3 regions of the Flavonifractor sp. An91 genome follow, and region 2 is predicted to be linked to each of the others. Evidence: predicted binding sites of a transcription regulator. Region 2 holds the regulator's gene; each other region holds the start of a gene.

Region 1 (9,915 bases), on a different contig from region 2:
CTCCTTATTGTAAGGATTTATGTCCCATTATGCTGAGTCGCAAATAAAACATCTATTTCTTTTCCGCCGGAGCGCCTGTCCAAGTCACTGCACATCTCAGAAACTGTACCCATTTCTTTTTTGGTGGGAAACGGTCCTAACCCAATCCCCTGACTAACCATGTGCTCTGTCCGGCCAGTAGGTAAGCGCTGAAGCCGGGGTGCGCCCGGACAGCTCCCCCGGGCGCACCCGAACGTGATTCTCTCCGACTTGCAGAGGATGCTCCTCCTGGGCTGTGGACCTCCTCCATCTCAGGATACTGTGAGTGCCGCTACAGTATGATATATCGTCCGCTCTTGGTTTTTGGAGCCTTTGGGACATGCTCCGGATAACCCAGGGTAATCAGTGCAGCCAGCTCTCCCTGCTCAGGGGCGAACGCAGTACGCAGCTCTTCTGCCAGACCAGCTTCCAGCGGAGCGGTAAGCCAGCAGCTTCCGAGGCCTTCATTCCATGCCGCAAGCAACAGGTTTTCAATGGCCGCCGCCACACTCTGCAAAATGGTGGACTGGCTTCTGCCATGGGTATCCCCACCTGTCTGGAAGGCTAGGATGCAGACAGGCGCCCCTCCCAGCAGCTGGACAAAGCGTTTTGTCTCCAGCACCACCTGGGGATGGTTGGGAAAGCGCTGGGTCAGCTCCGCATCCAGGCGCTGGGTAGCCGGGCGCATTACCTCCAGAAGCCGGGCCATGGGCTCGGCGCTTTGAATTACGACAAAGTACCAAGGCTGCAGATTTAAAGCAGAGGGCGCAGCACAGGCCGCCGACAGGATATTGTTCAGTACGTTCTCCGGGATGGGCGCCGATTGATAATTGCGCACACTGCGGCGGGTCATAATCGCCTGTCTGCAATCCATATTCCACACTCCTTATTCGGGTTTTGGCCAGTATACAATAGACCTCCCGGGAAATAAGCCCCGTGTCCAACAGGCGGTGCCAAAGCGCTCAACCTCCGGCGCGCTTTCGTAGTTGAAGTTCTGTGGACCTATTGTTTTTTATGTCCGCAAGAGGTCTGACAGTTCCCTGATGAGGGCAGCCCGCCTTATCTGTTCCGGAAGTGCTTCTCGGTGCGCTTTTCTAAAAACGCTCCCATACCCTCGTTCTTGTCCTCGGTGCCGCAGCAGACGCCGAAGGCCTCGGCCTCAAAGGCAGAACCGGTGGCGATGTCGGTCTGCATGCCCATGCGAATGCAGCGCTTGGATTCGCACACGGCGATCTGGGCGTTGGCGCAAATCGCCTCTGCCAGCGCCACAGCCTTGCCCATCAGCTCCTCAGGGGGATAGACTTCGCTGACCAGGCCGATGGCCTTGGCCTCGGCGGCGCTGATGACCTTGCCGGTGAGGATCAGCTCCATGGCCTTGGATACGCCCACGATGCGGGGCAGGCGCTGACTGCCGCAGAAGCCAGGGGTGATTCCCAGACCTACCTCGGGCTGGCCGAACTTGGCTTTCTCAGAAGCCAGCCGGATATCGCAGGCCATGGACAGCTCACAGCCGCCGCCCAGGGCGAACCCATTGACTGCAGCAATAACCGGCTTGCTTAGATTCTCCAGCCGCAAAAAGACCTGGCCGCCCCGGGTGGCAAACCGTTTGCCATCTATGCAGGAGAACTGCTTCATTTCACCGATGTCGGCCCCAGCCACGAAGGAGCGGCCAGCGCCGGTGAGAATCACGACGTAGATCTCGCTGTCCTGCTCCACCTGAGTGATGGTCTCGTCCAGATCAGCCAGGACCTGACTGTTCAGCGCGTTTAAGGCCTCTGGGCGGCTGATTGTCAGAATACCAATATGTTCCCGTTTTTCAAGCGTTACAAATCCCATGATATTCCTTCCTCCTTAACATTTTCCAGCGCCACGGTGCCCAGATCGGCAGCGGGGGTATCCTTCAGGCTGCTCCCGAAGGAGCCGAAGGCGGTGCGGCAACAGTCTACAATGTATGTACAACCTCCAAATTTCCCGCAATCGCGTCCCATTGGCCCTCTGAGGGGCGATTGGGTTCTCCTCTGTTTGTCTGCGCTTTTATTTCACGCCCATCCAGCCGGAGATGACCATACGCTGCACCTCGCTGGTGCCCTCGTAGATTTCGGTGATCTTGGCGTCGCGCATATACCGCTCAAAGGGGTACTCACGGGTGTAGCCGTAGCCCCCCACCAGCTGGAGGCAGCGGCGGGTCACGTCGCTGGCCGCCTCGGAGGCGTACAGCTTGCCCATGGCGGCCAGGTGGCTGTAGGGCTCATGGTCCTGCTTGGCCTGGGCCGCCCGGTAGATCAGCAGCCGGGCCGCGTCCACCCGGGCCTGCATGTCGGCCAGCTGGAATTGGGTGTTCTGGAACTGGCTGATCCGCTTGCCGAACTGGATGCGCTGAGTGGTGTACTTGACGCACTCGTCGATGGCGGCCTGGGCGATGCCCAGAGCCTGGGCGCCGATGCCGATGCGGCCCCCGTCCAGGGTCATCATGGCGATCTTGAAGCCCTTGCCCAGCTCGCCCAGCAGGTTCTCCTTGGGCACCACGCAGTCCTCAAAGACCAGCTCACAGGTGGAGGAGCCCCGGATGCCCATCTTCTTCTCGTGGGCCCCCACCTTGAAGCCGGGGAAGCCCTTCTCCACGATGAAGGCGGAGATGCCCTTGTTGCCCTTCTCCTTGTCGGTCATGGCAAAGATCACAAAGGTCTCGGCATAGCCGGCGTTGGTGATGAAGATCTTGGAGCCGTTGAGCAGCCAGTGACCCCCCTTGTCCTCGGCCACCGTCTTCTGCATGGCCGAGTCGGTACCGGCGCCGGGCTCAGTGAGGCCGAAGGCCCCCAGCTTCTCGCCGCTGAGCAGGGGCGGCAGGTACTTCTGCTTCTGCTCAGCGGTGCCGAACTCGCTGATGGGCCAGCAGCACAGGGAGGAGTGGGCGGACACCATGACAGAGGTGGTAGCGCAGTGGCGGGCCAGCTCCTCGCAGACACCAATGTAGGTGAGATAAGACAGGCCGGCCCCGCCGTATTCCTCGGGGAAGGGAACGCCCATCATGCCCATCTCGGCCAGCTTGTGCCAGGTCTCCTCGGGAAAGCGCTCATTCTCATCGATCTCAGCGGCGATGGGCGCCACCTCCTTCAGTGAAAACTCATGCAGCATGTCCAGGATCTCCTGCTCTTCTTGGTTAAAGTGAAAATTCATTGTGTGCGCTCCTTTCCGTTTAAGCTCTGATATTTTTTTCACAATCCCTTAATACGGCTTTGAGCTGCCCGGCAAGAGGCAGCTCAAAGCGATATCCTATGAAACAGCCACGTGAGGAGGAAGGCAACACAGGGAAGGCTGCTTCACGCATTGGGAGGGGAGAGCCTCAGGCTCTCAGCTTTTTGATCTCCTCGGTGAGGACAGGAAGGACCTGGAACAGGTCGCCTACCACGCCGTAGTCGGCTACATCAAAGATAGGGGCGTCGGGATCCTTGTTGATAGCCACAATACAGTCAGAGCCGCTCATGCCCGCCAGGTGCTGGATGGCGCCGGAGATACCGCAGGCGATGTACAGCTTGGGCCCCACGGTCTTGCCGGTCTGGCCCACCTGGTGAGCGTGGCTGATCCACCCGGAGTCTACGGCAGCGCGGGAGGCGCCCACGGTGGCGCCCAGAACCTCGGCCAGCGCTTTGATGGGGGCAAAACCCTCGGGGCCGCCCACACCGCGTCCACCGGAGACGATGATCTCAGCACCCTCCAGGTCTACATTCTCGTCCCCCATCTCCTTCAGCAACTCCAGCACCTGCGTACGAATCTGCTCGGCCGACACCTTGATGTCCTCACGGATGATCTCGGCATGGGCCGCGCAGGGCTCGCACTTCTTGAACACGCCCGGACGCACGGTGCCAATCTGGGGCCGATGGTCGGGGCAAAGGATGGTTGCCATCAGGTTACCGCCAAAGGCGGGACGGGTCCAGGCCACGTTGCCTGTCTCTTCGTCGATGTCCAGGGCGGTGCAGTCGGCGGTGAGTCCGGTTTTCAGGCGGCAGGACACACGGGGCCCCAAATCCCGGCCGTTGTTGGTGGCGCCGATGAGCATGCTGGTGGGGCCATACTTCTCGACTAAGGTATACAGAGCGATGGTGTAGGCGTCGGTGGTGTACTGCTCATACTCAGGTCCGTCCACTACGATGATCTTATCTGCACCGTGGGCGGCGGCGGCCTCTACGGCGGCGTCGGTCTTGTAGCCCACCACAACTGCTACCAGGGCCCCGCCCTGCTTAGCAGCCATGTCCTTGCCGGGGGTCAGCAGTTCGATGCCCACGTTCTTGGCGCTGCCATCTTTATTGGTCTCTACAAATACCCAAAGGTCCTTGGTCTTGGCTTCCATAGTGCTTCCCCTCCTTTTTAAATGACTGCCGCGTCGCTGAGCACCTGGAACAGCTTCTTTGCGGAATCTTCGTTGGATTCTTCCTTAATCTTCATGCCGCCCTTCTTTTTCTGGGGCACAAAGGTCTTTTTGACGTGGGTGGGGGAGCCCTTGAGGCCGATGCGGGTGGTGTCTATCTCAGGAAAAGCATCGTCGCCGAGGACAGGGATCTGGGCCTTGTTGGCGGCCATCTTGCGCTTAATGGTGGGATAGCGGGGATCCCAGGCCGGCTTGGTGAAGGTCACCAGGCAAGGCAGGCTGACGCCGATGACTTCAACGCCGTCCTCAGTCTCCTTCTTCACCTTCAGACTGTTCCCGTCCAGCTCGGCCTCCAGGCCGTAGGTCACCTGGGGCAGGTCCAGATGCTCTGCCATCTCGGGGCCTACTTGGGCGGTGTCGCCGTCAATGGCCTGCTTGCCGCAGAAGATGGCGTCAAACTTGCCCTCAACCTCCTCGATCTTCTTTACCGCATTGGAGAGAATGTAACTGGTAGCCAGAGTGTCGGAGCCGCCGAAGGTACGGCCGGAGACCTGATATGCCTTATCCGCTGCGATAGCCAGGCACTCTTTCAGCACCGCCACAGACTGCGGCGGGCCCATGGTCACAGCGACAATCTTGGTATCCGGGTTCTTATCCTTGATCCGCGCCGCCGCCTCCAGGGCATAGCCGTCAAAGGGGTTGAGAATGCTGGGCACCCCGTCTCGGATGAGGGTATTCTTTACAGGGTCAATCTTGATCTCCGTCGTATCCGGCACCTGCTTGACGCAGACGAGTATGTTCATAGCTCTTTCCTCCCTCCTACTTTACGGCCAATCAGCAATAGTTTCCATGGCGCAACTCGCCGTCCTTGGCAATGACATCACGAACCAGGGTCAGGCGCTGCACAGTGCGGGGGCCTTCCTCCAGCCACATGCCGCGGGCATCCCGGTACATCCGCTCCAGGGGCCCATAGGGGTTGTCCTCAAAATAGCCGATGCCGCCCATGATCTCCAGTGCTCCGTCAGAGACCAACTTCACCGTGTCAATGCCGTGGAGCTTCAGCATGGAGGTAATCATCTCCAGGTCTTCCACACCGGCGTCGATCTGCTTGGCGCACTCGTTTGCAATCAGGCGCAGGGCCATCACCTGGGTGGCCATGTCGGCCAGCTGCTGCTGGATAGCCTGCCGCTGGGCAAGAGGCTTGCCAAAGGTCACGCGGTCCTTGGAGCGGGCAACCGCCATCTCCAGGAAACGCTGGGACATACCCAGCAGGCATACGCCGATGGAGGCGCGGGAGATAGCCAGCGCATGCATAAACACGGTCAAGCCCTCGCCGATCTCGCCCAGGCGGTACTCGTCTGGAATCTCCACATTCTCCAGAATTACATCACCGTGGCCGGCGCCGCGGCAGCCCATCATGTGGGGCATGTTCTCCACCCGCAGGCCCTTGGAATCAGCGGGGACGAAGAACGCGGTAAAACCGCCCTTTTTGCTCTTGCGCTTGCTCTCATCGGAGCAGGCGATGATGTAGTAGGCGTCACAGACATCGGTAAAGGAAATGAGGGTCTTGCTGCCGTTAAGTACCCACTTGTCCCCCTTCTGCTCGGCCTTGGTCCGGATATCGGCGCCGGAACCGCAGCCCTTCTCGGTCAGGGCAAAGGCTACAAAGTAATCGCCGGTGGCCATCTGGGGCAGATACTTGTTCTTCATGTCCTCTGTACCACGCTCACACAGGATCTCCCAGCTCAGGCCGTTGGCTACATGCCAGAACATACGCATACCGCCGTTGCCCCGGGCAATTTCCTCCAGCAGGGTGAAATACTGCTCAAAGCACAGGCCCATGCCGCCATACTGGGTGGGGATGGACAGGCGGAACATATCGTTCTTCTTACCGATTTCCCACATCTCCTTGGGAAACACATTGTCATGCTCACACTGAGGGGACAGAGCCTCCAGGTCCACCTCATTGACGCGACGGATCTTCATACGCAGGTCATACAGTTCCTTCTCACTTAGACGTACATTGTTTTCCATAAATATACTCCTTTCGCATCTTGTGCGTTAACATACTGTTATTCTGCGCAGACTTTTATCACCTTGTCCTGAAGCAGTTCCTCCACCTCTGCATCGGAGTAACCGGCCTGCTGAAGCAGGCTTGCGCTGTGCTCTCCCAGACCCGGACATTGAACGGCATCTTTCAGGGAGACGGGCAGGGTGGAGACCTGGATGGGAAGGCGGGTCTGCAGGGTCTTCCCGGTACGCGGGAAGTCCACATACTCCATTAATCCGGTTCCGGAGGAGAGGATTTCCCGGATTGCTTCCTCCTTTGTGTAGGCCACCATGGCGCAGGTGTCCATTTCCGCAAAAAATTCCTTCCACTCCAGCCTGGTTTTGGTTTTAAAGACCTTTTCCAGTTCCTCGTAAGCCCATGGAGCCTCCTCCCGGTGGCACAGTTTATACGGGATCAGGTCCTCCCTGCCTACAGCGGTCAGGAAGCGCACCCAGAATTTTTCCTCCAGCATACCGATGGAGACCTTGCCGCCATCCTTGGCCTCATAAATATTATAGGCCAGGGCTGGGTAGTCCAGCTTTTCCGTACACATCTTGTTGCCGTAGAAGTCGTATCTGGCATCGATGAGAGCGTTCCACCAGACGAAGGAATCGAACATCCTGATGTCGCAAAAAGCTCCTTCGCCTGTGTGTTCCCGCTGGAGCAGAGCGGCCAGAATGCTCTGGGCAGCCACCATTCCTGTGGAGACATCCACCATATGGATTGGGGTGATTTTCCCTCCATTCAGGGAGAGAAAGCCGGACAGAGCCTGGAAATTGATATCGTGCAGGGCCTTGAAGCTGCGGGGATCGTTCTGACCGAAGCTGCTGATGCTGCAGTGGATGATGTCCGGTTTGACTGCCTTTTCTGCATCATAGTCGATGCCCAGACGGGTCATAACGCCGGGGCGGAAGGTGTCGATCACCACATCTGCAGTCTTGACCAGGCGCAGATAGGCTTCCCGCCCCTTGGCAGATTTCAGGTCAATAGCGATGCTTTTTTTATTTCGGTTGAGGGCGGAGAAATAGTGGCTGACGCCGTTTCTCATGGGCTGTTCCTGCCGGCAGAAATCGCCGCCGTCCATGCTCTCCACCTTGATAACTTCCGCCCCCAGATCTGCCAACACCTGTGTGGCGTAGCCGCCCAGCAGATAGCGCGTGTGGTCCAAAACCCGCAGCCCGGCAAAATAGTTCTTTTCCATGGCGACCCCTGTGCGTTAATACAGCTTTGCCATCTCGCGGGCAATGACGATGCGCTGGATCTGGTTGGTGCCCTCGAAGATCTGGAAGATCTTGGAGTCCCGCATGATCTTCTCCACCGGATACTCCTTACTGTAGCCGTAGCCGCCCAGCACCTGCACCGCATCGGTGGCACACTTGACTGCGTTATCGCCGGCAAACGCCTTGCAGCAGGAGGCCTCCATGCTCACATGCTCCACGCCGGAATCCAGCAGCTTCATGGTGTTGTGGACCATGCAGCGGGCCGCCTCGGTATTCATCTGCATATCGGCCAGCATCATCTGGATGGCCTGATTGGCGATAATGGGCTTGCCGAACTGCTCACGGACCTTTGCATAGGCCGTGGCCTCCTCAATGGCATGCTGTGCAATGCCAACTGCGATGGCGGCATTGTACAGACGGCCCACATCCAGTCCATGAAGGGCAATCTTCAGGCCGTCGCCCACGTTGCCCAGCATATTGCCGGCTGGGACCCGAACATCGCTGAGATACATCGTCACCGTGTTGGACAGACGCAGGCCCATCTTGTTCTCGTGCTGCCCAATGGTCAGACCAGGGGTGCCCCCCTCCACCATGAAGGCCACGGTACCCTTGGAGCGCAGGGACTTGTCCACAGTGGCGATGATCACATACAGGTCGGCGTAGCCGCCGTTGGTGGCAAAGCACTTAGTCCCGTTGAGGATGTAGTCGTCCCCGTCCTTCACTGCGGTGGTAATCAGCCCGGCGGGGTCGGAGCCAGCGTTAGGCTCGGTCATGGCAAAGGTACCGTGGGCGCCGGGGATGATAATGTCGGCGGCCCGCTGCTTCTGGGCGTCGTTGCCGCCCACCAGCACATCGGTCAGGGTCAACGCGGTGCTGAGCACAGTAATGGCAAAGCCCGGATCAACCCGGCCCATCTCTTCCAGGGCCACCGCCATCGTGGTGTAATCCAGCCCCGCCCCGCCATACTCCTCGGGGATGGGAAGGCTGTGCAGGCCAAGCTCAAAAGCCTCTTTATAGAGCTCCTGGGGGAACTCGCCGGACTCGTCGTATTTGGCAATCTCGGGTTTGACCCGCTTCTCCATAAAATCCCGCACCAATTCCTTGATGGACTGCTGGTCCTCATTCAAAATGACTGCCATTTTTTGTGCTCCTTTCTAATCATCGTCTTGCTTTACCGTGCCGGGGGGCTGGACATCCCATAAAAAATGTGCGATAATGTCAAAAGATGTGGTTTGCCCCTCTGCTTCTCTATGTAAATTGTATGGTAGTTTGGCGAAAAAGTACAGGCACATTCACGCCCCCGATGTCCGATTCTTGACAGCCAAAATTAGTCTGTCCAGTTTATTACACGCATTTCAGATGTGTCCATTTGTGGACAATCATCTGTGATTGTCTATGGTTTGGAACCTCCACACCAAATGCCTACACTCACTTTTTTGAAGGAGGCAGTCGTATGGCCATTAACATAAAGCACTATCTTGCCGATGCACTCATCGAACTCTCGTTGGAACGTCCCCTGTCCAAAATTACGGTGCGTGACATCACTTCCAAAATCGGCGCCGGTCGTCAGACCTTTTACAATCATTTTAAGGACAAAAACGACCTCATTTACTATATCTTTCTACAGACGCTGGCTGGAGAGCGGGACATTTTGGAGACCTCCGGTTTCTATGCTTACCTGGTGGCGCTCTATGCCAAGGCGCAAAAGAACAGCCATTTCTTCAAAGAAGCTGTCAAGCTGACGGGGCAGAATTCCTTGGCGGAGGCCATCTATAATCAGACATACAAGTACTATAAGCGCTGCATCCAGAGGTATTCCGGTCAGACGGAAATAGATGACCAGATGGAATACGCACTGCAGTTCAACGCCTGCGGGGCCAGCAACCTCTATATCAAATGGGCCGAAGCTGGCATGCCTGGCTCCGCAACAGAACAGGCCAGCTATGCCCTGCACTGTATCCCGGAGTGCATCAAGCAGTATCTTCCCCTGGCTGACAAGGGCAATGATGAACTTTCTGTCTGGCCTATAGACGTACTCCAGAAGCCCTCTTAATTCCCGTTTTCCCCCAGCTTCAGGCGCATCAGACCGTGAAGGTTGCAATAAGCATAGACGACCATACCGCGTTTACATTGAAATTGGCAATGTTCCCGCCCCATCCGGCAGATCTCTCTGTCGCAGTATACAAAGGCGTCCTCATCTGCCAGAGAAAAGTTGGCAACGGCCCTTCTGTTCAGGGGCAGGTACTTCAGCTGCCCGCCCT
Region 2 (9,915 bases):
GACCAGAAGACCACCTCCAAAAACCCCCGGTCCACCGTGGGCACCGTCACCGAAATTTATGACTACCTCCGTCTGCTGTGGGCCCGGGTAGGCACCCCCCACTGCCCCAAGTGCGGCAAGGAGATTAAGCAGCAGACCATCGACCAGATCATTGACCAGGTGCTGGAGCTGCCCGAGGCCACCCGCATTCAGGTCATGGCCCCGGTGGTCCGCGGCAAGAAGGGCACCCACCAGAAACTGCTGGAGGACGCCCGCAAGTCGGGCTACGTCCGCTGCCGGGTGGACGGCTCTCTGTACGACCTGACGGAAGAGATCGAGCTGGACAAGAACAAGAAGCACAACATCGAGATCGTGGTGGACCGGCTGGTCATCAAAGAGGATATCGCCCGCCGGCTCACCGACTCGGTGGAGGTGGCCTCCAACCTGGCCGGCGGCCTGGTTGTCATCAACATCGTGGGCGAGGACCGGGATATCATGTTCTCCCAGAATTACGCCTGTGAGGACTGCGGCATCTCCATCGAGGAGCTGTCCCCCCGTATGTTCTCCTTCAACAACCCCTTCGGTGCCTGCCCCACCTGTACCGGCCTGGGCTCTCAGCTGAAGGTGGACCCGGACCTCATCATCCCCAACAAAGAACTGTCCATCCTGGAGGGGGCCATCACCGCCTCCGGCTGGAACAACATCAAGGGGGATTCCATCTCCCGGATGTATTTTGAGGCTCTGTCCAAGAAGTACAACTTCAAGCTGACCACCCCCATCAAAGACCTGCCGGCAGAGATCATGGATATCATCCTCTACGGCACCAAGGGAGAAAAGCTGAAGCTGACCTATGAGCGGGAGAACGGCCACGGCACTCTGATGCAGCCCTTTGAGGGCATCATCAACAACCTGGAACGCCGTTATAAGGAGACCCAGTCTGACGCCATGCGCCGGGATCTGGAGGACTGCATGGGCGAACGCCCCTGCCCCGACTGCGGCGGCAAGCGCCTGCGGAAGGAGGCCCTGGCTGTCACCGTGGGGGGCATCAACATCGACACCTTCTGCCGCAAGTCCGTGACCGAAGCACTGGACTTTTTGGACCACCTGGAGCTCTCCGATCAGAAAATGCTCATCGCCGACCGCATCCTGAAGGAGATCAAGAACCGGTTGGGCTTCCTCCAGAGCGTGGGCCTGCAATATCTGACCCTGAGCCGGGCCGCCGCCACTCTGTCCGGCGGTGAGAGCCAGCGTATCCGCCTGGCCACTCAGATCGGCTCCTCCCTGATGGGGGTACTCTACATTCTGGACGAGCCCTCCATCGGCCTGCACCAGCGGGACAACGACAAGCTGCTGGCCACGCTCAAGCACCTGCGTGACCTGGGCAACACCCTGCTGGTGGTGGAACACGACGAGGATACCATGCGTCAGGCCGACTATATCGTGGATATTGGCCCCGGCGCAGGCGTCCATGGCGGCCAGGTGGTGGCCTGCGGCACCGCCGAAGAGGTGATAAATACCCCCGGCTCCATCACCGGTGACTACCTGTCCGGCCGGAAGAAAATCCCCGTTCCGGCGGAGCGGCGGACCGGTAACGGCCACTTCCTCACGGTCAAGGGCGCGGCGGAGAACAACCTGCAAAATGTGGATGTGTCCATTCCTCTGGGTACCTTCACCTGTGTCACCGGCGTATCCGGCTCCGGCAAATCCTCCCTGGTCAACGAGATCCTCTATAAGCGGCTGGCCGCCGACCTGAACCGGGCCAAAACCCGCCCCGGCAAGCACCAGTCCATCGAAGGCGAGGAATATCTGGACAAAATCATTGCCATCGACCAGTCCCCCATCGGCCGCACCCCCCGGTCCAATCCGGCCACCTACACCGGCCTCTTCAACGACATCCGTGACCTGTTCGCCTCCACCCCCGACGCCAAGGCCAGAGGCTACGGCCCCGGCCGGTTCTCCTTCAACGTGCGGGGCGGACGGTGCGAGGCCTGCCAGGGCGACGGTCTCATCAAGATCGAGATGCACTTCCTTCCCGATATCTACGTCCCCTGCGAGGTATGTAAGGGAAAGCGGTACAACCGGGAAACCCTGGAGGTACGCTACAAGGGCAAGAACATCTATGAGGTGCTGGATATGACGGTGGAGGAGGCCCTCCCCTTCTTCGAGCATCTGCCCCGGCTGTACAACAAGCTCCAGACCCTCTACGAGGTTGGTCTCAGCTATGTAAAGCTGGGCCAGCCCTCCACCGAGCTGTCCGGCGGCGAGGCTCAGCGGGTGAAGCTGGCCACCGAGCTGGCCAAGCGCTCCACCGGCAAGACCATCTATATTCTGGATGAGCCCACCACCGGCCTTCACACCGCCGACGTGCATAAGCTGATCGAGGTACTTCAGAAGCTGGTGGACGCGGGCAACACCGTGGTGGTCATCGAGCACAATCTGGACGTGATCAAGACTGCCGACCACGTCATTGATCTGGGCCCCGAGGGCGGCTCCGGCGGCGGTACTATTGTGGCGACCGGCACTCCCGAGGCGGTGGCCCAGTGCCCCGCCTCCTACACCGGGCAGTATCTGAAGCGGATGCTGGAGTGACCTCAGGAGAGCTGACAGCCCATTGTGATGAACAAAAAACAGGCGCACTGCTATAGCAGCGCCTGTTTTTTTGCCTTTTGGGCGGAACAGCGTTGACAAAACACCGTTATTGTATTATACTATCATTAGCTAAACTATTTAGTTCATTATAAAAACGTGAATTTTTTAACAGGAGGCAGCGCAATGAGCATTCAGAATGTGGTTCTCATCGGCGGCGGCGTGCTGGGCAGTCAAATCGCCTACCAGACCGCCTACAAAGGCTTTCACGTCACCATCTGGCTGAGGAGCGATGCCTCCATCGGCCGGGCCCAGCCCAAGCTGCAGAGGCTTCACGACATCTATGTGGCGGAACTCACTGCCGCCAAGTCCACCCCTGGCCCCTATAGTCCCGGTCTGCTGGACAACAGCCGCACCTACACTCCGGAGGAGATCGACGGGCTGATCGCCCAGGCGGACGCAGCTTTGACCGGCCTGACCCTGACCACCGATCTGGCCGGGGCGGTGAAGGACGCCGACCTGGTCATTGAGGCCCTGGCAGAGGTTCCCCAGGAAAAGATCGAATTCTATCAGAAACTGGCTCCTCTGCTGCCGGAAAAAACCATCCTGGCCACCAATACCTCCACCCTGCTCCCCTCTTCCCTGGCCCAGTATACCGGCCGGCCAGAGAAGTACCTGGCGCTCCACTTTGCCAACAACATCTGGAAGCAGAATACCGCGGAGGTCATGGGCCACCCCGGCACCGCCCCGGCCGCTTACGAAGAAGTTGCCCAGTTTGCCGCGGATATCAGCATGGTGCCCCTGCGTCTGAAGAAGGAAAAAAACGGCTACCTGCTCAACTCCATGCTGGTCCCCTTCCTGATGGCAGCCCAGAGCCTGTGGGCGGAGGATATCGCCGACTTCGAGACCATCGACAAGACCTGGGTGCTGGCTACCGGCGCCCCCATGGGCCCCTTCCGCATCCTGGACATCGTGGGTATCACCACGGCCTACAATATCCTCACCAACAACCCTGCTGCCGCCGACCCCAATACCACCTACGGCAAAATGGCCAAGCGGCTGAAAGAGGAGTACATTGACACCGGTAAGCTGGGCATCAACGCCGGTGAGGGATTCTACAAGTATAAATAAGCATTCGTACACAAAAGGGGCGCCGCGTATCTCGCGGCGCCCCTTTTTTCATTCCTTACAAAGTCGTTCCCGTCCACTGACCTGCTCCAAATCAATCCGCCACACCGCGGTGCGGGGCAGGTGCTTCTCAATGACCTCCTCCACCCGTTCCGGGCAGTCGGGGGCATATTTTTTGCAGATGGCCCGCAGAGCTGCCTTCTGCTCCTCCGGGTCGGTCACCTCATGGGCGGTCCCACGGGCTACGGCGCTGGTGAACTCCGTCTCGTAGGCCGCCTGCACCACCCGCTGATGGCCTACAGCCGTCAGGCAGACCTGGGGGTGGAGTCTCAGGCAGTCCAGCTTTTCTCCCCCCAGCCTGGAGTGAAAATAGACCGCCTCCCCCACCCGAACGCCGTTAAGCGGCATACAATAGGGCAGCCCCTCAACGTCGTTTACCGCCAACACCATATATTCGCACCGGTCCAGGGCCTCCAGGCCCACATCCCGTCCATCATCTCGCTTCATATCTATCCGTCCCTTCCGGCCCCAAGGGCCTGTTCTCTCCCCCATCATACCCCCGCCCGAGCCCCATCGCAAGAAAAACTTCCATTCCCTCTTGACATCCTGCCGAGCAAGTATATAATAATATATGAACAATAGCTCATATGTTATTAGAAAGGATGGTCGTCATGACAGACAGCAACGGCGTGGAACGGTGCGATTACAGCCACGTCCACCAAGAGATCGTGGATAAAGTGGAGCGCACCATGCCGGAAGATGAGATCCTCTACGATCTGGCAGAGCTGTTTAAGATCTTTGGGGATTCTACCCGCATCAAGATCCTGTATGTGCTTTTTGAGTCGGAGATGTGCGTGTGCGACATCGCCAAGCTGCTGGGCATGACCCAGTCCGCCATCTCCCACCAGCTGCGGGCTTTGAAGCAGAGCAAACTGGTCAAATACCGCCGGGAGGGCAAAACTGTGTTCTACTCCCTGGCGGACGGCCATGTCCGCACCATTCTGGGCCAGGGCATGGAACACATTGCGGAATGAGAGGAGTTTTACGATGAGAAAGTCATTCAAGCTGAGAGATCTGGACTGCGCCAACTGCGCCGCCAAGATGGAGGACGCCATTCGCAAGCTGGACGGGGTGAACAGCGCCACCGTCAGCTTTATGACCCAGAAACTGACCCTGGACGCCGACGACGCCCGGTTCGGCGAGATCCTCCAGCAGGCCGCCAAGGTCTGCAAAAAGGTGGAGCCCGACTGCACCATTGTGTTCTGATCCTGTTATCTGTGTAAAAAGGAGAGATGGATCATGACCAAAAAGCAAAAGCGGATGCTCATCCGCATTCTGGCCAGCGGGGTACTGTTTGTTGGGGCTGTACTGCTTCCCCTGTCCGGCTGGGCGGAGCTGGCGGTCTTTCTGGTCCCCTATGCCGTCATTGGCTGGGATGTGCTGTGGCGGGCGGTGCGCAACATCGCCCACGGGCAGGTATTTGACGAGAACTTCCTCATGGCCCTGGCCACCATCGGCGCACTTGCCATCGGCGAATACCCGGAGGCCGTCTTTGTTATGCTGTTCTATCAGGTAGGCGAGTGGTTCCAGAGCTATGCGGTCAACCGGTCCCGCACCTCTATCGCGGCTCTGATGGACATCCGCCCCGACTACGCCAACATCGAGGTGGACGGCCAGCTGCAGCAGGTGGACCCGGAGGAAGTATCTGTGGGAGACGCCATTGTGATCAAGGCTGGGGAGCGGATTCCCCTGGACGGCGTGGTGCTGGAGGGAACCTCCACCCTGGACACCGCCGCCCTCACCGGCGAGTCCCTCCCCCGCCAGGTCCAGCCCGGCGACGATGTGGTCTCCGGCTGTGTCAACCTGTCCGGCTTGCTGAAAGTCCAGGTCACAAAGGCTTTTGAGGAGTCCACCGTATCCAAGATCCTGGACCTGGTGGAGAACGCCAGCAGCAAAAAGGCCAAGGCCGAGCACTTCATCACCCGATTTGCCCGGTACTATACCCCCATTGTGGTGCTGGCTGCCGTGGCTCTGGCCCTCCTGCCTCCCCTCTTCACCCAGGTGAGCTGGCTGGATTCCATTCAGCGGGCGCTCAATTTCCTGGTAGTATCCTGCCCCTGCGCCCTGGTGATCTCGGTGCCGCTCTCCTTCTTCGGCGGCATCGGCGGGGCCTCCCGGGCCGGTATTCTGGTCAAAGGAGGCAACTACCTGGAGGTGCTGGCCAAAACGGAGATCGTGGTCTTTGACAAGACCGGCACCCTGACCCAAGGAGTCTTTAACGTCACCGCCATTCATCCCGATCACTGTGACCAGAGCCAGCTGCTGGAGCTGGCCGCCCTGGCGGAGGCCTCCTCTGATCATCCCATCTCCCGCTCTCTGCTGGAGGCCTGGGGCCAGCTGCCCGACCGCAGCCGGGTCACTCAGGCGGAAGAGCTGTCCGGCCGGGGCGTCCGCGCCATGGTGGACGGCAAGGTGATCTGCGCCGGCAACGACAAGCTGATGGATGAGATCGGCGTCACCTGGCACCCCTGCCACCATGTGGGCACCACGGTCCATGTGGCCGCCGACGGGGTCTATCTGGGGCACATCGTCATCTCCGACCAGGTAAAGCCGGACGCCCAACAGGCCATCACCGCACTGAAGGCGGCAGGAGTACGCAAAACTGTGATGCTCACCGGCGATGCCAAGCAGGTTGGCGAGGCGGTAGCCGCCCAGCTGGGGCTGGATGAGGTCCACACCCAGCTCCTCCCCACTGACAAGGTAGACCGGGTAGAGGGACTGCTGAAAGAGGTATCCCCCAAGGGGGCCCTTGCCTTCGTGGGAGACGGCATCAACGACGCCCCCGTCCTTTCCCGGGCGGATGTGGGCATTGCCATGGGCGCCCTGGGTTCCGACGCTGCCATCGAGGCGGCAGACATCGTCCTCATGGATGACAAGCCCTCCAAGCTGGCCCAGGCCATTGCCATCGCCCGCCGCACTCTGGCTATTGTCCGTCAGAACATCGTGTTTGCTCTGGGGGTAAAACTGCTGGTGCTGGTGCTCAGTGCTCTGGGCCTGGCCAATCTGTGGGAGGCCGTCTTTGCAGATGTTGGCGTCTCTGTTATCGCCATTCTCAACGCCATGCGGGCCATGCGCACCGCCAAGATGTAATAAAAAACGCGAGCCTTACGGCTCGCGTTTTTTGTGTTGTGCATTTAACTCAGACGCAGGGCGGAAACCTCGTTCAGCACGGTCTGCATGGTGGCCTTGTCATACCCGCCGTTGGAGGCAGTGCGGTCCAGCAGGATTCCGCCGTCCTTGGTGGGAGCAGAGAGGGCACACACCGACAGATAGACTACCTGGGCCCGCAGGAAGGTGCCGCTCTCCAGCATGGTGCGTTCACTCTGACGGATGGAACCCAGCGTTACCCCCGCCTCCATGGCAGTCTGCCAGGTAAAGTCAGGATTGGTGCCAGTCTCGGAATAACCCAGCGCCCGGAGCACAAAGGTCATATACTCCCCTGCCGTAATGGTGTTGTTGGGGGCAAAGACCAGCTGACCGGCGGCGTTGGTACCAATGCCGGTAGTGTAGCCCTTTTCATAGGCATAGGCCAGATAGCGGTCGGCCCAACTGGGGCTGTCCACAAAGGGATTGGTTGCCGTACTGGACAGGGCGGCCTGTTCCTCCCCCAACAGGCGAATGAACATGACCAGGCCCTCCACCCGGACCGGCTGGCGCTCCAGCTCATAGCCGGAGCCGTAGGTGGCGCCGGTGCCCTTCAGAAGGCCCATCTTAGTCAGGCCGTCAGCCATAGCGTTATAATCTACGTTTCCGCTGGCGGAGAGGGTATAGCTCCCCTCCAGACAGAGGACTGCGGTATCAGAGGTCACAGTCACCGCCACAGCGACGCTCTCCCCTGCCAGACAGCGGTGGCGGGCAGTCAGCCCACTGCCGGAGGCCACCGTATTGCCTGCCGTTGTATCCACCAGCACACCACCGGAGGCCGTAGCACTTCCTGCCAGCAGCATCACGCCGGAGCCGGAGGTAAGGGTCAGCACATCGCCCTTTTTAAAGCGCAGGTCATTGAGTCCGGACGTTCCGCCTGCTTGGGCCAAATATGCGGAATGCTCGCTGTTGAGCTGGTTCAGCGCCTGATTATAGACAGGTGCCGTCAATTCCTCCACCCGCTGCTCCGCCTGCTTCAGGGCCTCATCGGTAAACGTACCATTTACATAACTTTTGCTCACCAAAGACTGGTCGGCGGCTACCACCGCCCCGCAGCTCACCAGGATCACCCCGGCAAGCAAGATTGCCGCTGCTTTTTTCATGCGTCCTCCGAGATCATATAGCTGAGGGCCAACAGGCTGTCCGCAAAGTGAACATCTTCAATGACCACGCCCGGCGCCTCCACCGTCAGCTCGCTGTTAGTAAAATTCCAGATACCCCGTACACCGGCTCGCACCAGCCGACTGGCGGTGGTATTGGCAACGCTCCGGGGCACGGTCAATACACCGATGCTGGCCGGATGCTCCACCAGATACTCCTCCAGCCGATCCACATGATAAATGGGCACGCCAGAGCGAGTCTGGCCCACGATCTCCGGGGCCACGTCAAAGGCCGCGGCCAGCGCCACACCCGAGCGCTCAAAGTGGAAGTTCTCCATCAGGGCCCGGCCCAGATTGCCCGCGCCCAGAATAACCGCCGTATGTCCCCGGTTCATACCCAGGATATCAGAGATCTCATCCCGCAGTTTCTCCACGTTATAACCATATCCCTGCTGGCCAAATTCCCCAAAGCAGGACAGATCCTGCCGGATCTGGGAGGCTGTCAATCCCATGGAGCGGCCCAGAGCACTGGATGAAATACGCTCCACACCGGCCGTATGCAGGTCCGTCAAATGGCGGTAATACCGGGGTAGCCGCCGAATCACCGCACTGGACACCTTTTGCTTTCTCATGCGCCATCACACTCGTTCCAGAGGATATCTTTCCTATTCAGTTTACTCAAAACCGGCCCCGATGTCAACGCCTCACGGGCAATTCCTCCGTTGACGGCATAGAGTGGAAAGAAAAGGAGGAATGCAACTTGGCCGCAACAGGAACCATTCTGACCCGGGTATTCACGTCCCGGGCCCAGATCCCGGTGGCAGGCGCCACCGTAGCTTTTACCCAGCGGGGCACCGAAGGCCGCCACACCCTGCTGGCCCTGCGGGTCACCGACGCCAATGGCCGCACCACACCGGTTCAGGTAGAAACACCTGACGCCTCAGCCAGCGAGTCTCCCGGCACTGTCACTCCCTTTGCCGTATGTGATATCTGGGCTGAGTCCCCGGGCTATGAACTGCTGGTGGTGGAGAACGTCCAGATCTTTGCCGGCACCCAGACCTTGCAGGAGTTGGAGCTCATCCCTCTGCCGGAGCAGTCTGCCACTCTGCTGCCGGAGGACCCGGTCAACGTACCGCCTCAGAATCTGTAAAGGAGGGATACCATGCCAGAATCGCTGCCCATTACCCCCTATGTGCCGCAATACATCACCGTTCATCTGGGCCCGCCGGGCTCCAGCGCGGAGAATGTGACGGTATCCTTTCCGGAGTATGTGAAAAACGTGGCCTCCAGCGAGATCTACCCCACCTGGGAGCCCGCCGCCCTCCAGGCCAACATCCTGGCCATCATCTCTTTCGCCCTCAACCGGGTATACACCGAGTTCTACCCAAGCCGGGGCTACCCCTTCAATATCACCTCCTCCACCGCCTACGACCAGAAATTTATCAAGGACCGTAACATCTTTGAAAATATCAGCCAGCTGGTGGATGAGATGTTCAACTCCTACATACGGCGCATCGGCTTTGTAGAGCCTCTGGCCGCCAAATTCTGCAATGGCACCACCGTCACCTGTGACGGGCTATCCCAGTGGGGCAGCCAGGCCATGGCGGAACAGGGGGCGGACTATATGACCATCCTGCGCTCCTATTACGGCGATAACATTGAGCTGGTGACCAACGCCCCGGTCCAGGGCATCCGCTACTCCTACCCCGGCTATCCCATCCGCCGGGGAGACAGGGGCGAGGCGGTACAGCGCATCCAGGTCATGCTCAACCGTATCTCCCGGGACTACCCCGCCATTCCCAAGGTCTACCCGGTGGACGGGGTCTTTGGTCCCGCCACCGAGGCGGCGGTCAAGAAATTCCAGTCCATCTTTGATCTGACTCCCGACGGCATTGTGGGCAATTCCACCTGGTACAAG
Region 3 (9,915 bases), on a different contig from region 2:
GGGCCTGTGAAAAAGTGCATACCGGCCCTGGCCCTGAGCCTGGCCCTGCTGCTGGGCGGGTGCTCCCTGTCGGGGCAGGCCTATACGGTGGTGGGGCCCCACGCCGAGCATCCTGTTCTGGGGGAAAATGAGTCTACCATCAAGGCCAGCACCTATTCCGAGCTGGTCAACGGCATACTGTTTTTCGTCTCCCAGGGGGTAGAAGAGGGCGTTATCCAGATCACCGACTATAACGGCGACGTGGAGGAGGACCTGAACCGGGCCTGCCTGGAGGTGGCCAAGGACGACCCCCTGGGGGCCTATGCGGTGGACTTCATCAAGAACGACTATACCACCATCATCACCACCTATGAGGCCACCATTACCATCTCCTACCGCCGCTCCCCCGAGCAGGTGAGCAATCTGGTGAACATCACCGGTACCAGCGCCATCCGGGAGGAGGCGGCTCAGGCCCTGTCGGCCTTCAAGACCGAGCTTGCCCTGCGGGTGGGCTACTTCACCGGGGACGCCGCCGCGGTGGAGGAGCAGGTACGGCAGGCCTACTACGACACCCCTGCCGCCGCGCTGGGGATGCCGGAGTGCTCGGTGGAGCTCTATCCCAAAACCGACGCCGGCACCCAGCGCATTGTGGAGATCCTGCTGGACTACCCGGAGGAGCCCACAGCCCTCCAGCGGAAGCGCCAGCAGCTCCAGGAGCAGTCGGCGGCCATCCTCACCCCCATCCAGCACCAGATCGCCAGCCGGCGGCTGGACCTGCTGATGGGGACGCTGCCCAACGTGGTGAAGGTGGACCTGAAGACCGGCGGCGCCACCGCCTGGGACGCGCTGGTAGGTCAGGGGGCCAACGATGAGGGACTGGCCTTAGCCTTCCAGCTGCTGTGCGACGGCCTGGGGCTGAAGGGTCAGATCATAGAGGGTACCCTGCAGGGTCAGCCCCACTTTTTCAACCAGGTGGACCGCAACGGACAGACCGTGTGGGTGGATCTGAGCCGCAGCACCGGCAAGACCTGGACGGCGGCCCAAATGGCTGAAATGGGCTATCAGTGGACAGACCAGGAGGCCTGAAAAGAAAAAATAAAAAAATCGAAAAATTCCCTTGACATTGGAAGCACGGATTGCTATAATAACATCCGTCGCTTGCAGGTGTAGCTCATCTGGTAGAGCGCCACCTTGCCAAGGTGGAGGTAGCGAGTTCGAGCCTCGTCACCTGCTCCAGAAAAAAGAAACAGCACTCCATTCGGAGTGCTGTTTCTTTTTTTGTTCCTGAGAAATTACAATGCTCGGCGCAAAAGCGCCGCCGACCCGAAGGGCCGGTTTTGTGGATTCCATAACCACAACAAAAACGCAGGACAACCTTTGGATGTCCTGCGTTCTGTTTTTGATTACCCCAGGAAGAACCGGACCGCCACCGCCGCCACGGCGGTAAGCATCCCCGCCGACGCGATGAGATCGGCGGCCAGGGCCAGGTCCAGCCGGCGGCGGGGCCGGGCCTCCTCCTCCGGCGCGGGAATCTCCTCCGGGATCTCTTCTGCCGCAGACTCCCCTTCCAGGGCCCGGCGGCAGGCCTCAAAGTCCAGCACCTTTCCCTCCGGCCGGGCGGGCTTCCGCCGGGGCAGCACGGTATAGCACACCGTCTCCTGACCTACGCAGGCCTTTTGGTCCGACTCGTTTGCGTATCCTGTGATCCGTCTGGCGTCCAGATTCAGATAAATGGTCTCCATACCGTTTCCCTCCTGTTGTTCCGGCGTTTGATCCCAGTATACGGGATAAGGTGTCCTATAAAACGTACTTTGTAAGGACCCTTGTACTTTTCTGACGGCGCAGAGCGGCAAAAAGTTCCCGACGCAGGATTAGAACTTTTGTTCGTGCCTAGTATACAACATACGTTCGATTTTTGCAAGCACTTTTTTTGAGGGGAAATAGGAAACCGCCAGGTTCAGAAAAAGGGGTTATTTTCCTTGCAACCGGGGAAAAGATTTGATATACTGGCAAAGATCATGACATTGGGAAAGGATGATCCCGCTGTGGAGTATCAAAACGTTACCTTGATCGGAATGCCCGGCTCGGGCAAGAGCACCGTGGGGGTGCTGCTGGCCAAGACCCTGGGCTATCGCTTTGTGGATGCCGATCTGCTCATCCAGCAGCGGGAGGGCGCCCTGCTCCAGGACATCCTGGACCAGCGGGGCGTGGAGGCCTTCCTGGACGTGGAGGAGGCCGTCATCCGGGATCTGGACTGCACCCGCACTGTCATTGCACCCGGCGGCAGCGCAATTTGCCGGGAGGAGGCTGCCCGCCACCTCAAGGAGCTGGGGCTGGTGGTGTATCTCCATGTGCCTCTGGAGGAGCTGGAGCGGCGTATCCGCAACATCACCACCCGGGGTATTGCCATGTCCCCCGGCCAGACCCTGGCCGACGTGTACGCCGCCCGGGAGCCTCTGTACCGCAAATACGCCGACCTGACGGTGGATGTGACGGGGGGAAACACCCTGGAGCAGACGGTGGCGGCAGTGGTGGCCCGGCTGGGCTGACCGCCCCTTGTATTTTTTTGAAATAATGATATACTATATTCCAGTAAACTATCATGTACGAAATGCCCGCCGGCTGGCCGGCGGGCTTCGTCGTGTTTTTTCTGCCTCCGCGCGGCAGTCTTATTTTTTGTGCCCCCGGCGCGGAAGGGGCATTTCTAACGAAAGGAACGAACCGCATGACATTCCAGGACCTCGGCCTGAAAGCGCCCATCCTGAAGGCGCTGGCCGAACAGGGGTATGAACGCCCCTCCCCCATTCAGGAAAAAGCCATTCCCCCCGCTCTGGCGGGCCGGGACGTGCTGGGCTGCGCCCAGACCGGCACCGGCAAGACCTGTGCCTTTGCCGCCCCCATTCTCCAGCGGCTCAGCGACCGCAAGGGCAAGGGCATCCGGGCCCTCATCCTCACCCCCACCCGGGAGCTGGCCCTCCAGATCCAGGAGAACATTGTGGCCTACAGCCGCCACCTGCCTATCCGCTCCGCCGTCATCTTCGGCGGCGTGGGCCAGAACCCCCAGGTGGAGCAGCTGAAAAAGGGCGTGGACATCCTGGTGGCCACCCCCGGCCGCCTGGGCGATTTGTACAACCAGAAGTTTGTGGACCTGTCCAAGCTGGAGGTCTTTGTGCTGGACGAGGCCGACCGGATGCTGGACATGGGCTTCATCCACGATGTGCGCCGCATTCTGGGCTGGCTGCCCAAGAAGAAGCAGACCCTCTTCTTCTCCGCCACCATGCCCCCGGAGGTCCAGGGACTGGTGGACTCCCTGCTGGTGAATCCGGTAAAGGTGGCGGTGGACCCGGTGTCCTCTCCGGTGGAGGTCATCGACCAGAAGCTCTACTATGTGGACCGGGGCAACAAGACCAAGCTGCTGGCCTCCCTGATCCTGGAGCCCGACGTAAAGAACGCCCTGGTGTTTACCCGCACCAAGCACGGGGCAAACAAGGTGGCCGGGGACCTGGTGAAGGCGGGCATCGCCGCCGCCGCCATCCACGGCAACAAGAGCCAGACCGCCCGGCAGCAGGCCCTGGCCGACTTCAAGAGCGGCAAGATTACCGCCCTGGTGGCCACCGACATTGCCGCCCGGGGCCTGGATATCGAGGAGCTGAGCCACGTCTTTAACTACAACCTGCCCGACGTGCCCGAGACCTACGTCCACCGCATCGGCCGTACCGGCCGGGCGGGCCACGGCGGCACCGCCATCTCCTTCTGCGACATCAACGAGAAGGAGGAGCTCAGGGGCATCCAGAAGCTGCTGGGCAAGGCCATCCCGGTGGTGGAGGACCACCCCTGGCCCATGGAGGTCTTTGAGCCCCTGCCCAAGGATAAGAAGGGCCGGATTATCAACCCGGAGGACGCCGAGGCCCGGGCCGCCGCCAAGGAGAAGCGCCGCCAGCGGGACGCCGCCAACAAGGCCGCCGCTGCCGAGCGCAAGGCCAAGGCTGCCCAGAAGGCGGCTGAGGCGGTGGAACAGCCCGCCCCGGCCCAGCCGGAGAAAAAGAAGAAGTCCAGGCGGGGGGTGCGCAACAGCGCCACCCTGGAGGAGGCTCTGGTAGCCACCGTCCCCACCCGCCCCTCCGCGCCTGAGCCGGCGTTTGAGGATTTCCACCGGCCCGATCCCCTGGCCAGCGACATCATTATGGATGCCACCGCCCGGCTGCTGGCCCCCCGGAAGCCCGCTCCCCGGCCTGAGAAGAAGGACAACCGGAAGGAAAAGCGGCCCAAGGAGAAACAGGCCAAAGAGAAGCAGGCCCCTCAGGAGAAGGCTTCTCAGAAGCAGCCAAAGGCCCAGGGCAAGAAGCAGGCGGCAGCCCAGTCCCCCGCCCCCGCGCCCAAGAGTGAGCGGAAGAAGCGGGGCGGCAGAGGCCGTGCCGGCCGTCCGCCGGAGATCGTGCTGCGCTCCAACGGCCAGAAGGACTCCACCGAGCAGCCCAGCCTGATGAAGCCTTATTATCTCAGTGATGACTGACCTCGCCCCAAGGGCGCGCCGCTGTGCGGCGCGCCCTTTTTTTACCTGTTTACACTATGGTAAAAATCCACAAAATTTTTTGTGAAAAATTTAACGAAGTTTGCGCCATATTAAAATCATGCAAAATATTTAAAGAATTTGCATGATTAACAAAAAAACAGCTGAAAATAAAAAGATTTTGAGGATGAAAAAATGCATACAAAAAACTAAACTCATAATTTTAAACTTGCAATCAGCCTGGGATTGAAGTATGATTCAGGTAACATCGGGAAAATTGTCCGGAGGGACAAGAGATGGGGAAAGGCGGTGAATGTATGTCTCTGGAAGCGATCAAGCAGGTGACTGAGGCTGAACAGGCCAACAAGCAGCGCAAGGCGGAGGCCCAGGCCGAGGCCAAGCGCACCGTGGCGGAGGCCGAGCGGGCTGGCAAGGCCCGGCTGGCGGAAGCACGGGCTCAGGCCGAGGCTCAGGTCCGTGAATTTATGCGTTCGGCGGAGGAAACGGCGGCCAAGCACGCCGCGGAGGTCAACGCCCAGACGCAGAAGGCCTGCGACGCCCTGCGCTCCAAGGCGGAGGGCCGTCTGGCTGACGCCGCTGAGAGCATCGTGAGAAGGGTAGTGAAGAACTGATGTCCATTGTGAAAATGAAGCGGCTGCGGCTCATCGGAATGCAATCCGAGCGGGAGTCCATGCTGCGGCTGCTTCAGCATTTGGGCTGTGTGGAGATTGACGAGCCGGGGGACCGCAAGGACGACCCCGACTGGGCCAGCCTCACACGGCCGGACACCGGGGCGCTGAACGAGGCCAGGGACGCCCGTTCCAGCGTGGAGAACGCCCTGAAAGCCCTGAAGAAGTACGGCCCCAAACAGAAGGGCGGGCTCCTCACCCCCAGACCGGTGATTACAGAGGGAGAGCTCTTCGACGACGCGGCCTACCGGACCGGCCTGGCGGACGCCGGGCAGCTGGTAGCCCTGGAGCGGAAGATCTCGGCTCTGTACGCCGAGCAGAACAAACTGCGGACTCAAAAGCTGGCGCTGGCTCCCTGGCTGGCGCTGGATATCCCCCTGGAGACGGCCTCTACCCCGGAGGTGGCGGTGTCCTTCGGCACCGTGGCCGCCTCCACCGACCTGGACGCCATGGAGGGCGCCCTAAAGGCCGTCACCGACCTGTATGAGCTCATGCGGGCGGGGGCGGACAACGAACTGAAATATCTGGTGTTCCTCTGCCACCGCAGCGTGGAGGAGGACTGCCAGGCGGTGCTCAAGGAGTACGGCTTCTCCCGGGCGGCCCTGCGGGGCTGGACGGGAACGGCGGCGGAGAACGACAAGCGGCTGGATGAACAGCTGGCCGACGCCGCCCGTGAGCTGGAGTCCACCATCGCCCAGGTGGGGGAATACGCCTCCAAAAAGGGCGCGCTGGAGCAGTGCCTGGACCGGGCCGATCAGGAGATCGCCCGGGAGGAGGCCCGCTGCCGCCTGCTGGACAGCAGCTCCGCCTTCTTCCTGGAGGGCTGGGTACCTGTCCCCGACGAGAAAAAGCTGCTGGAGCAGCTGGGGCAGTACACCTGCTGCTGGGAGACCCAGGACCCGGCGCCCGAGGACTACCCGGTGGTGCCGGTGAAGCTGAAGAACAACCGCTTTACCGAGCCGCTGACCACCATTACGGAGATGTACTCCCTGCCCGCCTATGACGGCGTGGACCCCAACGGGCTGATGATGCCCTTCTATGTGTTCTTCTTCGGGTTCATGTTCGCCGATCTGGGCTACGGCCTGATCCTGGCGGGGGCCTGCGCCTTCATCAACCACAAGGTCCACCCCAAGGGTGGCTTCGGACAGCTGATCCGGCTGATGATCATGTGCGGCATTTCCTCTGCCGTCATCGGCTTCTTCACCGGCGGCTTCTTCTCCGACTTCCTGGCTCAGTTCACCAGTATGCTGGGCCTGTCTCAGCCGGTGATCCCCTTCCTGTCGGTGCCCGACGGGGTGACGGGCGTGCCCGGTCCCCTGCTCAACGTCATGGGCGACCCCATGACCGTGCTGGTCTTTGCACTGGCCGTGGGCTTCGTACAGATCGTGGTGGGCATGGCGGTGAAATTCTGGATGCTGTGCCGCCGGGGCCAGGTGGTGGACGCCATCCTGGACATCGGTACCTGGTGGGTCATCTTTGTGGGTATCGGCCTCTTTGCCGCAGGCATCGGCAATGTGGCGGGCTACCCGGTGGTGCTCATCATCGGCTGCCTGATGCTGCTGGGCCAGGGCCGCACGGCCAAGGGCTTCGGCAAGGTGACCGCCATCATCGGTGCGGTGTACAACGGCGTGACGGGCTACTTCGGAGACATCCTCTCCTACTCCCGTCTGATGGTCATGATGCTGGCCGGTTCCGTGATCGGCCAGGTGTTCAACATTCTGGGCGCCATGCCCGGCGGCGGAATGCCCCCGGCCATCGGCATCCCCATCTTCTTCATCATCTTCATCATCGGCCACGCCTTCAACATCGGCCTGAACGTGATCGGCACCTACGTCCACACGTCCCGTCTGCAATACCTGGAATTTTTCAAGCAGTTCTATGAAGAGGGCGGACGCCCCTGGCGGCCCCTGAACATTGCGACAAAGTATGTCGACATTAAGGAGGAAGAGTAACATGACATTCGGTGAATTTCTGACCCAATACGCTGGCGCGTTCTTTGGTTTCCTGGGCGCCGCTCTTGCTGCAGGCCTGGCCTGCGTTGGTTCCGCCAAGGGCACCGGCCTGGCCGGTGAGGCGGGCGCCGGCCTGCTGGCCGAGGACCCCTCTCAGTTCTCCAAGTGTATGATCCTGCAGGTTATCCCCGGCACCCAGGGCCTGTACGGCCTGGTTATCGGCTTCCTGGCCCTGATGAAGATGGGCCTGTTCAGCGGCACCGTGGGTGAGCTGACCATTGCTCAGGGCCTCATCGTCCTGGCCGCCTGCATCCCCATGGCCCTCGGCGGTCTGCTCTCCGGTATCGCTCAGGGCCGCGTGGCTGCCGCCTCCATCAACATCGTGGCCAAGAACCCCAACGACTGGTCCAAGGGCATGGTGCTCTGTATCATCGTGGAGTTCTACGCCATCCTGTCCCTGCTCATCTCCTTCCTGATGATCATGTTCGGCTTCTAAGCAAGAGGTAGACTATGGACGGAATTGAAAAAATCACCGGACGCATCGCGGCCGACGCCGGACGGGAGATCGACGACATCAACGCCGAAGCCCGCCGTCAGGCCGACGAGATCACGGCCCGGTATGAGGCTCAGGCCCAGCGGGAGAGCGAGGAGATCATCTCCCGGGGCCGCCGCAACGCCGACGAGCGCGTAGAGCGGCTGGCCAGTGTGGCCCAGCTGGACGCCCGCAAGCTGGAGCTGGCCGCCAAGCAGGAGATGCTCTCCAAGGCCTATGATCTGGCCCTGGAGAAGCTGGTGAACCTGCCCGACAAGGAGTATGTGAACCTGCTGGCCGACCTGGCCGTGAAGGCCTCCTCCACCGGCCGGGAGGCGGTCATCTTCTCCCAGAAGGACCGCGCCCGCTACGGCAAGGCCGTGGTCACCCAGGCCAACGAGAAGCTGGGCGACGGACACCTGACCATGTCCGAGCAGTCCCGCCCCATTCAGGGGGGCCTCATCCTCAGCGACGGGGACGTGGAGGTCAACTGCACCTTTGAGACGCTGGTGCGCCTCCAGCGGGGCGAAATGGACCGCGAGGTGGCCAAGGTGCTCTTTGACTGATGCGCTCCTTGCAAGTAAGGAGGCAACATTTTGGCTAAGATCAAAGATACCGACTATCTGACCATATCCGCCCGTATCCGGGCCATGGAGAACCGTCTCCTCACCCGGGAGCGGATGGAGCGGATGCTGGACGCCCGCACCGACGATGAGGCCGCCAAGGTCCTCTCCGAGTGCGGCTACGGGGAACTGCCCGCCCTCACCCACGCCGCCCTGGACGAGCTGCTCTCCGCCGCCCGGGCCGCTCTGTACAAGGAGCTGAAGGGCGCGGTGCCCGACAAGCGGCTGGTGGACGTGTTCCAGATGAAATACGACTACCACAACGCCAAGACCCTCATCAAGGCCGCTGCCGTAGGGGCTGAGCCCGACCGGCTGCTGATGGAGGGCGGTCGCTGGACCGCCGCCCAGATCAAGGAGGCCTACCAGCGGGACAACCTGCGGGACTTCACCGATCCCTTCCGGCAGGCCATCGTCCAGGCCCGGGAGCTGCTCAATGGCGGCAACGACCCCCAGCTGGCCGACTTCGTGCTGGACCGGGCCTACTTCGCCGAGATGAGCGAGGCCGCCAAGGCGGTGGGCAGTCCCTTCCTGGAGGGGTATGTCCGCCTGCTCATTGATTCCACCAACCTGCGCTCCGCCGTCCGGGCCGCCCGTATGGGCAAGGGCAACGATTTCCTCAATCAGGTGCTGCTGCCCGGCGGCAACGTGGAGGTACACACCCTCACTTCCGGCAAGGGCAGCGACCTGGCCGCCCTGTTCCGGGCGGGCCCCCTCAGCGAGGCGGCCGCCGCAGGCGCCGCCCTCACCGCCCCCGGCAGCGGGGAGCTCACCGCCTTTGAGCGCCTGAGCGACAACGCGGTGATGGGCTATCTGGCCCAGGCCCGCCGCATCCCCTTCGGGGAGCAGGCGGTGATCGGCTACCTGTACGCCAGGGAGAACGAGTTCACCGCCATCCGCACCATTCTGTCCGGCCGCATGGCGGGGCTGGACGGGGACACCATCCGGGAAAGGCTGCGTGAAGCCTATGTTTGAACAAGTTCAAACATTTGATAAGAGCGCGTGCCGCGGCGGCGCGCGGCATATGCGCACACATTTGACCGCTCCCGCGGTCTGTCAGTGTGACGGGGCGCGGAGAAAGGAGCGGCCAAATGTCTAAGTACAAAATCGCAGTGCTGGGAGACAAGGACAGCGTACTGGGCTTCAAGGCCCTGGGGCTGGATGTGTTTCCCGCCGAGACCGTGGAGGAGGCCAAGCAGACCCTCCACCAGCTGGCCAAGGAAAATTACGCGGTGATCTACCTCACCGAGCAGTACGCCGCCGGTATGACGGCGGAGGTGGCCCGGTACAAGGATGAGCTCACCCCGGCCATCATCCTCATCCCCGGCAAGGACGGCTCTCTGGGCATCGGCATGGCCAACGTCAAGAGCGCCGTGGAACGGGCCGTGGGCGCGGATATCCTGTAAGAGAATCATTTCAAATCCAAACCTGAAAGAAGGTTAGAGTGTTTTGAGCGGAAAAATCGTCAAAGTCTCCGGCCCGCTGGTGGTGGCCACCGGACTGACCGACGCCAACATGGCCGACGTGGTCCGTGTGGGCGAGCAGCGCCTCATTGGTGAGATCCTCACCATGAACGGCGACTCCGCCTCCATCCAGGTCTACGAGGAGACCTCCGGCCTGGGCCCCGGCGCCG

The links. Region 2 encodes Rex, which represses fermentation and respiration genes when NADH is low (regulators of the CRP and FNR family bind a similar motif). Its sites were predicted from a motif close to ATTGTTAANNNNTTAACAAT; they were not measured.
Region 1: a site for Rex is predicted at 3,221-3,240, ahead of B5G42_RS06135 (acyl-CoA dehydrogenase). Genes of this name have one in related genera too.
Region 3: a site for Rex is predicted at 4,571-4,590, ahead of B5G42_RS12330 (V-type ATPase subunit subunit G family protein). Genes of this name have one in related genera too.

Annotation. Positions count from the first base shown of each region.
Region 1 covers NZ_NFHA01000007.1:42,405-52,319, reverse strand. Annotated here, with positions in the region: gene B5G42_RS06145 (nitroreductase family protein) at 311-892, opposite strand; gene B5G42_RS06140 (enoyl-CoA hydratase-related protein) at 1,078-1,854, opposite strand; gene B5G42_RS18105 (hypothetical protein) at 1,842-2,006, opposite strand; gene B5G42_RS06135 (acyl-CoA dehydrogenase) at 2,053-3,195, opposite strand; gene B5G42_RS06130 (electron transfer flavoprotein subunit alpha/FixB family protein) at 3,362-4,366, opposite strand; gene B5G42_RS06125 (electron transfer flavoprotein subunit beta/FixA family protein) at 4,384-5,187, opposite strand; gene B5G42_RS06120 (acyl-CoA dehydrogenase family protein) at 5,219-6,418, opposite strand; gene B5G42_RS06115 (CaiB/BaiF CoA transferase family protein) at 6,457-7,635, opposite strand; gene B5G42_RS06110 (acyl-CoA dehydrogenase family protein) at 7,651-8,793, opposite strand; gene B5G42_RS06105 (TetR/AcrR family transcriptional regulator C-terminal domain-containing protein) at 9,108-9,707, shown strand; gene B5G42_RS06100 (desulfoferrodoxin family protein) at 9,704-9,915, opposite strand, start outside.
Region 2 covers NZ_NFHA01000003.1:41,428-51,342, forward strand. Annotated here, with positions in the region: gene uvrA (excinuclease ABC subunit UvrA) at 1-2,568, shown strand, start outside; gene B5G42_RS03010 (3-hydroxyacyl-CoA dehydrogenase) at 2,752-3,696, shown strand; gene B5G42_RS03015 (pyridoxamine 5'-phosphate oxidase family protein) at 3,745-4,200, opposite strand; gene B5G42_RS03020 (ArsR/SmtB family transcription factor) at 4,365-4,727, shown strand; gene B5G42_RS03025 (cation transporter) at 4,741-4,959, shown strand; gene B5G42_RS03030 (heavy metal translocating P-type ATPase) at 4,993-6,843, shown strand; gene B5G42_RS03035 (S-layer homology domain-containing protein) at 6,888-8,000, opposite strand; gene B5G42_RS03040 (redox-sensing transcriptional repressor Rex) at 7,997-8,629, opposite strand; gene B5G42_RS03045 (spore cortex-lytic protein) at 8,758-9,147, shown strand; gene B5G42_RS03050 (peptidoglycan-binding protein) at 9,160-9,915, shown strand, end outside.
Region 3 covers NZ_NFHA01000022.1:29,450-39,364, forward strand. Annotated here, with positions in the region: gene B5G42_RS12305 (hypothetical protein) at 7-1,065, shown strand; tRNA gene B5G42_RS12310 (tRNA-Gly) at 1,140-1,215, shown strand; gene B5G42_RS12315 (hypothetical protein) at 1,383-1,721, opposite strand; gene B5G42_RS12320 (shikimate kinase) at 1,998-2,528, shown strand; gene B5G42_RS12325 (DEAD/DEAH box helicase) at 2,705-4,492, shown strand; gene B5G42_RS12330 (V-type ATPase subunit subunit G family protein) at 4,807-5,121, shown strand; gene B5G42_RS12335 (V-type ATP synthase subunit I) at 5,121-7,130, shown strand; gene B5G42_RS12340 (V-type ATP synthase subunit K) at 7,132-7,626, shown strand; gene B5G42_RS12345 (V-type ATP synthase subunit E) at 7,641-8,228, shown strand; gene B5G42_RS12350 (V-type ATPase subunit) at 8,259-9,257, shown strand; gene B5G42_RS12355 (V-type ATP synthase subunit F) at 9,374-9,688, shown strand; gene B5G42_RS12360 (V-type ATP synthase subunit A) at 9,732-9,915, shown strand, end outside.